DNA from 3 places in the Streptomyces sp. NPDC127097 genome. Region 3 is predicted to be linked to each of the others. Evidence: riboswitches for the same ligand, from Rfam matches in the RefSeq annotation. Region 3 holds a riboswitch; each other region holds the start of a gene.
The links. A riboswitch is a leader RNA that binds a small molecule or an ion and turns the genes downstream of it on or off. The one in region 3 is predicted to bind thiamine pyrophosphate.
Positions count from the first base shown of each region.

Region 1: another riboswitch for thiamine pyrophosphate. It lies ahead of thiO (glycine oxidase ThiO); the one in region 3 lies ahead of thiC (phosphomethylpyrimidine synthase ThiC).
Region 2: another riboswitch for thiamine pyrophosphate. It lies ahead of ACFWJW_RS26885 (thiamine ABC transporter substrate binding subunit); the one in region 3 lies ahead of thiC (phosphomethylpyrimidine synthase ThiC).

Region 1 is NZ_JBHXFI010000111.1:3,608-6,853, forward strand. Features, by position in the region: gene ACFWJW_RS37410 (Rv2175c family DNA-binding protein) at 1-43, opposite strand, end outside; gene ACFWJW_RS37415 (NAD(P)/FAD-dependent oxidoreductase) at 156-1,397, opposite strand; TPP riboswitch at 1,552-1,664, shown strand; gene thiO (glycine oxidase ThiO) at 1,662-2,885, shown strand; gene thiS (sulfur carrier protein ThiS) at 2,962-3,177, shown strand; gene ACFWJW_RS37430 (thiazole synthase) at 3,187-3,246, shown strand, end outside.
Region 2 is NZ_JBHXFI010000042.1:24,773-28,018, reverse strand. Features, by position in the region: gene ACFWJW_RS26895 (hypothetical protein) at 1-303, opposite strand, end outside; gene rlmN (23S rRNA (adenine(2503)-C(2))-methyltransferase RlmN) at 545-1,651, shown strand; TPP riboswitch at 1,686-1,806, shown strand; gene ACFWJW_RS26885 (thiamine ABC transporter substrate binding subunit) at 1,910-2,986, shown strand; gene ACFWJW_RS26880 (ABC transporter permease) at 2,962-3,246, shown strand, end outside.
Region 3 is NZ_JBHXFI010000009.1:100,569-103,814, reverse strand. Features, by position in the region: gene ACFWJW_RS10480 (SsgA family sporulation/cell division regulator) at 20-442, shown strand; gene ACFWJW_RS10475 (YibE/F family protein) at 482-1,894, opposite strand; TPP riboswitch at 1,966-2,122, shown strand; gene thiC (phosphomethylpyrimidine synthase ThiC) at 2,117-3,246, shown strand, end outside.

The DNA.
Region 1 (3,246 bases), on a different contig from region 3:
AGGCGGGGACGAGTCCATCGATGTTTGCGTCAATCTCGGTCACAGGACAAGCCTGCCACCTCGCACTGACAGCCGGTAGCCGGGCATCGCCATCAGGGGCTTCGTGCACACCGGAGGGTGACGGCGGCCGCCCGGCAACCGGCGGCCGCGGCGCCCTACACGGCGGCGGACTTCAGCGGTACGGACGCGTTCGCGGCCCGCTCGCGGTCCAGTACGACGCCCCGCTCGATCAGCTTGCGCCCCTGGGCGAGGTCCCGCGGCCGCCCCACGGCCAGCAGCGCGACGAGCCGGCCCTCCCGGAGCCAGATCACCGACCAGGCGGCCCCGGCCGGGTCACCGCGCCAGACCAGCTCGTCGGCGTTGCCGTGATGGCCCGCGTACTGCACGAAGCGGCCGAACTGCTCCGACCAGAAGTACGGGACGGGGTCGTAGACCAGCCCCTCGGCGTCACCGCGGGCGATGTTCTCGGCGACCGTACGGGGGCCCTGGAGGGCGTTGTCCCAGTGGTGGATCAGCAGGCGGGTGCCGTAGCGGGCCGACGGGAAGGAGGCGCAGTCGCCGACCGCGTAGACATCGGGCACGGAGGCGCGCAGCCGGTCGTCGGCGAGGACGGAGCCGTCCTGCGGGGAGACCTCGACGCCCGAGCCGGCCAGCCAGGCGGTCGCGGGCCGGGCGCCGATCCCGATGACCACCGCGTCGGCGGGCAGGGTCGCGCCGTCCGCGAGGGTGACCGCGCCCGCGGTGACGGACGCGACCCGGGCGCCGGTGCGCAGCTCGGCGCCGGCGTCCGTGTACCAGCCGGTCATGTGGGTGGCGACCTCGGCGGGCAGCGCACCGGCCAGCGGACGGTCGGCGGCCTCGACGACGGTGACCGCGCAGCCCGCCTCCCGGGCCGCGGTCGCGAACTCGGCGCCGATCCAGCCGGCCCCGACGACCACGATCTCGTGCTGGGCGGCGAGCACCGGACGCAGCCGCTCGGCGTCGTCGAGGGTGCGCAGCAGATGGACGCCGGGCATGCCTTCGCTGCCGGGCAGCATGATCGGGTCGGCACCGGTGGCGAGGACCGCGTAGTCGTAGCGGACCGGGCCGTCGGCGGTCTCGACGAGGTGGGCGTCCGGTTGCAGGGCGGTGACCGGGTGGCCCAGACGGAGCTCGATGTCGAGCCCGGCGAAGTCGATGTCGAAGGTGGAGCCCTCGGCCTTGCCCAGCAGGACCGCCTTGGACAGTGGCGGGCGGTCGTAGGGCTGGTGGGGCTCGTCGCCGAGGAGCGTGATCGCGCCGCGCCAGCCCTGTTCGCGCAGGGCGACCGCGGTCTGCACACCCGCGATTCCCGCGCCGACGATCACGACGCGCGGCGTGCGGTCAGGGGTCTGGGAGGACTTGCTCTGCTCGCTCACCCGATCACTCTAGGACGGTCCGCGACGCCGCTCGCAGCAGCACGCAAGGAGATCTCTGACACACCGTCACCGTCGGCCGCCCCGGGATCCGGGCCCCTGGGGACCGGATGCCGTGCCTTACGGCGTCTCGCGGCCCCGTATTAGGGTGACGGATACACGCACTCGCGGGAGCCCGGACGGACCGGGCTGAGAGGGAGGCTGGCCGGCCTCCGACCGTACGAACCTGATCCGGGTCATGCCGGCGAAGGGAGGGGCTGAAGGATCATGCATCCACCTGCCACACCGACGGGACCGGCCGCGCCGTGTCCCGATGTGCTCGTCCTCGGAGGCGGCATCATCGGCCTGGTCACCGCCTGGCGGGCGGCCGGCCGCGGACTGACCGTCGCCCTGGCCGATCCCGCGCCCGGCGGCGGCGCGGCCCGGGTCGCGGCCGGGATGCTGGCCGCGGTCACCGAACTCCACTACGGCGAGCAGACCCTGCTGGGCCTCAATCTCGCCTCCGCGCAGCGCTATCCGCGGTTCACCGAAGAGCTGGAGGAGGCCGCCGGGCAGCGGATCGGCTACCGGCGGTGCGGCACCCTGGCCGTCGCGCTGGACGCCGACGACCGTGCCCATCTGCGCGAGCTGCACGCGCTCCAGACCCGCTCGGGACTGGACTCGCAGTGGCTCACGGGGCGCGAGTGCCGCCGCCTGGAGCCGATGCTGGCCCCCGGGGTGCGCGGCGGGCTGCGGGTGGACGGCGATCATCAGGTCGATCCGCGCCGGCTGGTGAGCGCCCTGCTGGCCGCGTGTGAGCGCGCCGGAGTGGCGTTCCACCGGAGCGCGGCGGTGCAGCTGACGGTCGGCGGCGGGCGCGCCACGGGCGCCGAACTGGCCGACGGCACCCGGCTGTCGGCGGGTCAGGTCGTGCTGGCGGCGGGCAGCCACAGCGGCGGTCTCGCCGGTGTTCCCGAGGCGGTGCTGCCGCCGGTGCGGCCGGTCAAGGGCCAGGTGCTGCGGCTGCGGCTGCCGGAGGTGCCCGCGGGCCGTCCCGCCTTCCTGTCGCGCACCGTACGGGCCGTCGTCCGCGGCGGTCCCCTCTACCTGGTGCCGCGGGAGAACGGCGAACTGGTCGTCGGCGCCACCAGTGAGGAGCTGGGCTGGGACACCACCGTGACCGCGGGCGGGGTCTACGAGCTGCTGCGGGACGCCCATGAGCTGGTCCCCGGCATCACCGAACTGCCGCTGGCCGAGACCTGCGCCGGGCTGCGCCCCACCTCCCCCGACAACGCGCCGCTCCTGGGGCCGACCGCACTGCCCGGCCTCCACCTGGCCACCGGCCACTACCGCAACGGGGTGCTGCTGACGCCGGTCACCGGTGACGCGATGGCCGAGGTCCTGGCCACCGGGAGCCTCCCCGAAGAGGCCCGCCCCTTCTCCCCCGCACGCTTCTCCCCCACCACCCCGGGGCCGGAACGCACCCGTGCCCCCGAGGAGCAGCCCGTATGAGCGAGCGCATCGAGCGAACCGTGAACAGGTGCGCGGGCGGCGACGGCCGGCCCGCCGAACGAAGCGAGGCCGGCGCATGAGCGCGTCCACCGTGTCCGTGTCCGTCAACGGCGAGGCCCGTGAGATCCCCGGCGGGCTCACCCTCGACCGGCTCGTCGCGACGCTGTCCCAGGCACCCGCCGGGGTGGCCGCGGCGGTCAACGAAACCGTGGTGCCGCGCACCCAGTGGCCCACCACCCCGCTCGGCGACGGCGACCGCGTCGAGGTGCTCACCGCGGTCCAGGGAGGCTGATCCGCAGACATGACCGACGATCCGTTCACCCTCGCCGGCACCACCTTCACCTCCCGCCTGATCATGGGG
Region 2 (3,246 bases), on a different contig from region 3:
GAACACCTCGCGGCCCCTGGCCAGCTGCGCCACCATGGCGCCCTCGGTCCGTGTCGTCTGGTCCGCCGTGTTCACCTGACCCCAGAGCGCGAGGACGATGAAGCCGATGAGGAACCCGTAGACGACCGCGATCACGGGGAAGAGGAATTGCGCGATCTCGTTCTGCTTGCCCTGCTTGATGCGGGGGACCCGGTGCCGGACGAGTGCCTGGACGACCGCGGTCCCGCCCGCGATCACGACGACGAGCCCTGCCAGCAGCAACCAGGAAGGGATGTTGATCACGATCCAACGGGTCACAGCCACTGTTCCACGCTCCTGACGTACCCCACACCACACCCGCCACCACCGGCGCGGTGGCCAACGAGGCCACGGGGCTGCGGATACGCCTGGTGCGTCCCTTCGGTGAGGGGTACGGCGGCGGATCGGGATCCGTACGGCGGGGAGGGGCCTGGTCCGCCCGCGGCACCCCGCGCCCTGGCGGTGACCGTCCTCTCACCGCCTGCGGCCTGGGCCGCGCCGGACGATCTGCCACACTGGACCCACCATGCCTGCACCCGGAGAACTTACTTTTGTCGCGCCGCGCGGGGCCAAGAAGCCGCCGCGGCACCTTGCTGATCTCAGTCCCGTCGAGCGTCGTGAAGCGGTGGCGGCGATCGGGGAGAAGCCGTTTCGTGCCAAGCAGTTGTCGCAGCACTACTTTGCCCGTTATGCGCACGATCCGGCGCAGTGGACGGACATTCCGGCGGCGGCGCGCGAGAAGCTGGCGAGTGAGCTGCTGCCGGAGCTGATGACGGTCATGCGGCACATCTCGTGCGATGACGACACCACGCGCAAGACGCTGTGGAAGCTGCACGACGGGACGCTCGTCGAGTCGGTGCTGATGCGGTACCCGGACCGGGTCACCATGTGCATCTCGTCGCAGGCGGGGTGCGGGATGAACTGCCCGTTCTGCGCCACGGGGCAGGCGGGGCTGGACCGTAATCTCTCCACCGCCGAGATCGTGCACCAGATCGTCGACGGGATGCGTGCGCTGCGCGACGGGGAGGTGCCGGGCGGGCCGGCGCGGCTGTCCAACATCGTCTTCATGGGGATGGGGGAGCCGCTCGCCAACTACAAGCGGGTGGTCGGCGCGATCCGGCGGCTGACGGATCCCGAGCCGGACGGGCTGGGGCTGTCGCAGCGGGGGATCACCGTCTCCACGGTCGGGCTGGTGCCGGCCATGCTGCGGTTCGCCGACGAGGGCTTCAAGTGCCGGCTGGCCGTGTCGCTGCACGCCCCGGACGACGAGCTGCGCGACACGCTGGTGCCCGTCAACACGCGCTGGAAGGTGCGGGAGGTACTGGACGCGGCGTGGGAGTACGCCGAGAAGTCCGGGCGGCGGATCTCGATCGAGTACGCGCTGATCCGGGACATCAACGACCAGGCGTGGCGCGGTGACCTGCTGGGGCGGCTGCTGAAGGGCAAGCGGGTCCATGTGAACCTGATTCCGCTGAATCCGACGCCCGGTTCGAAGTGGACCGCGTCGCGGCCCGAGGACGAGCGGGCGTTCGTCCAGGCCATCGAGGCGCACGGGGTGCCGGTGACCGTCCGCGACACCCGCGGCCAGGAGATCGACGGCGCCTGCGGGCAGCTCGCGGCCTCGGAGCGCTGACCACCCCGCTGATACGGTGTGGTCGAACAAATGCACATTCCGACAGGGGAGCGCCACAGCGCTGAGAGTGCGGAAGCGTCGTAGTCCTACGGTGCCCGCAGACCCTTGAACCTCGCCCGGGTCATTCCGGGTAGGAAGTTCGGTCGTCACTCATGCTGTTGCGCCCTGCCCGGAGTTCCCTCCCCGCGTCCCCGGACGCCGGGAGCCGTGGACACCGGGCAGGGCCGCGTCTCTTCCTGGCCAGCCAGGAGGAAATCAGTGAGCACCAGGAGCAGGATCGCCGCGACGGTGGTGGCCGCCGCGGTCGGGATGACCGCCCTCGCCGGCTGCGGAGGCTCGGGCGGCGGCAGCGCGGACGCCAAGACCGTCACGCTCGTCAGCCATGACTCGTTCAACGTCTCCAAGTCCGTATTGGCCGCCTTCGAGAAGGAGAGCGGCTACAAGGTCACGATGCTCAAGGGCGGGGACGCCGGCAAGGCCGTGAACCAGGCGGTCCTGTCCAAGGGCAACCCCCAGGGCGATGTGTTCTTCGGCATCGACAACACGCTGCTCTCGCGCGGTCTGGACGAGGGCCTCTTCAGCCCCTACCGAGCCAAGGGGCTGGAGAGCGTCCCCGCGGGGCTTCAGCTCGACAAGGGCGAGCACCGGGTCACCCCGCTCGACTACGGCGACATCTGCGTCAACTACGACCGCGGCTACTTCACCCGGCACAAGATCGCACCGCCGAAGACCTTCGACGATCTGCTCCGGCCCCGGTACAAGGGGCTGCTCGTCACGGAGAACTCCGCCACCTCCTCCCCGGGCCTCGCCTTCCAGCTCGGCACCATCGCGAAGTACGGGGAGAAGGGCTGGCAGAGCTACTGGAAGAAGCTCAAGGCCAATGGCGTCGAGGTCGTCGACGGCTGGGACCAGGCGTACAACGACCGGTTCTCCGGCTCCGCGGCGGGCAAGGGCAAGGGCGACAAGCCGCTGGTGGTCTCCTACGCCTCCAGCCCGCCCGCCGAGGTGCTCGGCAAGAAGCCGGCGCCCAAGGAGGCCCCGACCGGTGTCGCGGCCGGCACCTGCTTCCGGCAGATCGAATTCGGCGGTCTGCTGAAGGGCGCGAAGAACGAGAAGGGCGGCAAGGCGCTGCTGGACTTCCTGCTGAGCAAGAAGTTCCAGGAGGACGTGCCGTTGACGATGTTCGTCAACCCGGCCCGTCAGGACGCCGCGGTGCCGGAGCTGTTCACCAAGTACGGCACGACGATCGACAAGCCCACCACCCTGGCGCCCGGGACGATCACCGAGAACCGCGAACAGTGGATCAAGCAGTGGTCCTCGCTCGTTCTGAAGTAACGCGGTCGGACGGTACGGACGCCACGGACGTCACGGGCGCCACGGGCGCCCGGCGTGGCAGGCCCGCGCGGGGGACGGCGGTGCGGCTCGGCCTGATGGCGGTGCCGCTCGCCTTCTTCGCGCTGTTCTTCGCCTATCCCGTCGTGGCGATCGTCGGACGGGGGCTCAAGGACGGCGGACAGTGGCAGCTCGGCCGGTTCGGTGCCGTGCTGAGCGACCCGGATGTCGTGCAGGTGCTGTGGTTCACCGGCTGGCAGGCG
Region 3 (3,246 bases):
AAGTGCGGGGCAGTGGTTGATGACCGACACAGTTCAGGCAGAAGTGATCATGAGCTTCGTCGTCTCGGAGGAGCTTGCGTTCCGGATTCCGGTGGAGCTGGACTTCGCCAGCGCCGATCCGTACGCCGTCCGCCTCACCTTCGATCTTCCCGGCGATGCGCCGGTGACCTGGGCGTTCGGCCGGGAGCTGCTGCTGGACGGGCTGAGCCGGCCGTCCGGTGAGGGTGATGTGCGCATCGAGCCGGCCTCCCCCGAGCACCTCAGCGATGTCCTCATCAGCCTTCAAGTCGGCGCCGAGCGTGCGCTGTTCCGGGTGAGTGCGGCGCCGCTGGTCGCCTTCCTGGACCGTACGGACCGGCTGGTGCCGCTGGGCAAGGAAGAGGTCTGCGACACCCTGGAGGCGGTGCTCGACCGGATCCTCACGGAAGCCCCGGCCGGCTGAGCCTGCCCGTCGTTCCCCTCCCCTGTTCCCGCCTCCCCGTCATCCCTGCTTACGCCGCTTGCCGCGTCCCCCACGGCGTCCTTGCCGGCCACCCGTGGGGCTCGTCGGCACGCCGCCGCTGACCCCGCCCCCGGCACCCACCCTGGCCCCGGCCTCCTGTCCGGCTCCCGTGCCGCCGCTCGCCGGCACGGTCTGCTCCTTCCGGTCCGCCGAGACGACCAGCGCGGCCAGCAGTGTGGTCAGCGGCACCGCGGCGACCAGCCCGATGCTGCCCACGAGTGTGCGGACGATCTCCTCCGCGACCACCTCGCTCGACGCGACCGTACCGACGCTGCTCTGTGCGATCGAGAACAGCAACAGCAGCGGCAGCGCGGCGCCCGCGTAGGCCAGCACCAGGGTGTTGACGACGGATGCGATGTGGTCCCGGCCGATCCGCATCGCGGCGCCGTACAGCTTGCGCCAGCCCGCCGACGGGTCCGCCTCCTTGAGCTCCCAGACCGCGGCGGTCTGGGTCACCGTCACATCGTCGAGCACGCCCAGCGAACCGATGATGATCCCCGCCAGCAGCAGACCGCGGATCTCGATGTCCGGATACAGGCCGTGCACCAGCCCGGTCGTGTCGTCCGTATTGCCGGTCAGCAGCGCCCAGCCGATGAAGATCGATCCGAGCAGCCCGATCAGCAGCAGGGATGCCAGGGTGCCGAGCACGGCCACGGACGTACGGGCCGTGAGCCCATGGCAGAGGTACAGCGCGATCAGCATGATCGCGCTGCCCCCGACCACCGCCACCACCAGCGGATTGGAGCCCTGCAAGATCGCCGGAAGGATGAACAGCGTCAGGACCACGAAGCTGGCCGCCAGCGCCACCAGTGCGAGTACGCCACGCAGCCGGCCGACGATCACCACTGCGAAGGCGAAGATCGCGGCCAGCAGCCACATCGGGAGCGACCGGTCGACATCGCTGACCGAGTACTGCAACTCCTTCGGCGCCTTGGGGGAGTACGCCACCACCACCTCCTGGCCGGTGGTGTAGTGGCGCAGGGCGTCCGGGGTCACCACCGTCTGGAAGGTGCGCCCCTTGTGCTGCCCGGTGGTGACTTCGATCGTCGTCTGCTGGCAGGGCTTGCCCTTGTCCGCTCCCCCGGCCGGTGGCTGCCCCGTCGGTGACGGGGGCTGGGGCTGCTGTTCGGCATGGACATCCGCACAGTTCACCTCCGCCACTTTGACCACTCGGGCGCTCTCCGTGGGCTGATCGAAGCCGACCCCGGACGGTTTGTGCGGAGGCGCACCGCCCGGCCAGAGCACGACCAGACCGACGGCCACTGCGGCCGCGAACGGGATCAGGACAGCCGCGATGACCTTGCGCAGATGCCGGGAGACGGGCGCCGCAGGGCCATGGCCGTGCCCATGGGAGTGCGCGGCGGGATGGTGGTGGGACTCGTGAGCGGACACCGCCCGATCATCGCAAGAACTCCAGGGGCCCACTGTTCACCGCGCCACATCGGCCGCTACCGTGGTGGCACCTTTGCAATCGCGGGAGCTCGGAGCACCGGGCTGAGAGGGCGCTGACCTCCGTCCCAGCGGCGTTTCACGTGAAACGCCGGCGGACGGAAGCCGCTGCGTCGACCGCCGAACCTGTTACCGGGTAATGCCGGCGTAGGGAGTTGGGGTCTCATGACTCTGAAGGATGCACGCACGCCCGAAAACGGTGCCAACGATGGCGAAACGCCGCAGATCGGCTGGCACAAGGGCTATGTCTCCGGATCGCGCCCCGATCTTCGGGTGCCGGTCCGGCGGGTGCACCTCACCAACGGCAAGGACGTGACGCTCTACGACACGTCAGGGCCGTACACCGACCCGAATATCGATACCGACGTCCGCCGCGGTCTGGCGCCGCTGCGGGAGAACTGGATCATCGGCCGCGGCGACACCGAGGAGTACGCGGGCCGCCCCATGCGGCCGGAGGACGACGGCCTCAAGCACACCTCGCCGCGCGGCGGACTCAAGAACCTCGACGCGGTTTTCCCGGGCCGCCCCCGTCAGCCGCGCCGCGGCCGTGCGGGTGCCCCGGTCACCCAGCTCGCGTACGCCCAGCGCGGCGAGATCACCGCGGAGATGGAGTACGTCGCCGTCCGCGAGAAGGTCACGCCCGAGTTCGTCCGCGACGAGATCGCGGCCGGCCGCGCGGTGCTGCCGGCGAACATCAACCACCCGGAGATCGAGCCGATGATCATCGGCAAGAACTTCCTGGTGAAGGTGAACGCCAACATCGGCAATTCGGCGGTCACCTCCTCCATCGAGGAGGAGGTGGAGAAGATGACCTGGGCGACCCGCTGGGGCGCCGACACGGTGATGGATCTGTCCACCGGCCGCAATATCCACACCACCCGCGAGTGGGTGCTGCGCAACTCCCCCGTCCCCATCGGCACCGTCCCCCTCTACCAGGCGCTGGAGAAGGTCGACGGCAAGGCCGAGGAACTGACCTGGGAGATCTACAAGGACACCGTCATCGAGCAGGCCGAACAGGGCGTCGACTACATGACGGTGCACGCCGGTGTGCTGCTCCGCTATGTGCCGCTCACGGCCCGCCGCAAGACCGGCATCGTCTCCCGCGGCGGTTCGATCATGGCCGCCTGGTGCCTGGCCCACCACCAGGAGTCGTTCCTCTACACGCACTTCGAGGAGCTCTGCGAGATTCTCGCCTCCTACGACGTCACCTACTCGCTCGGTGACGGTCTGCGCCCCGGCTCCATCGCGGACGCCAACGACGAGGCGCAGTTCGCGGAGCTGCGGACGCTCGGTGA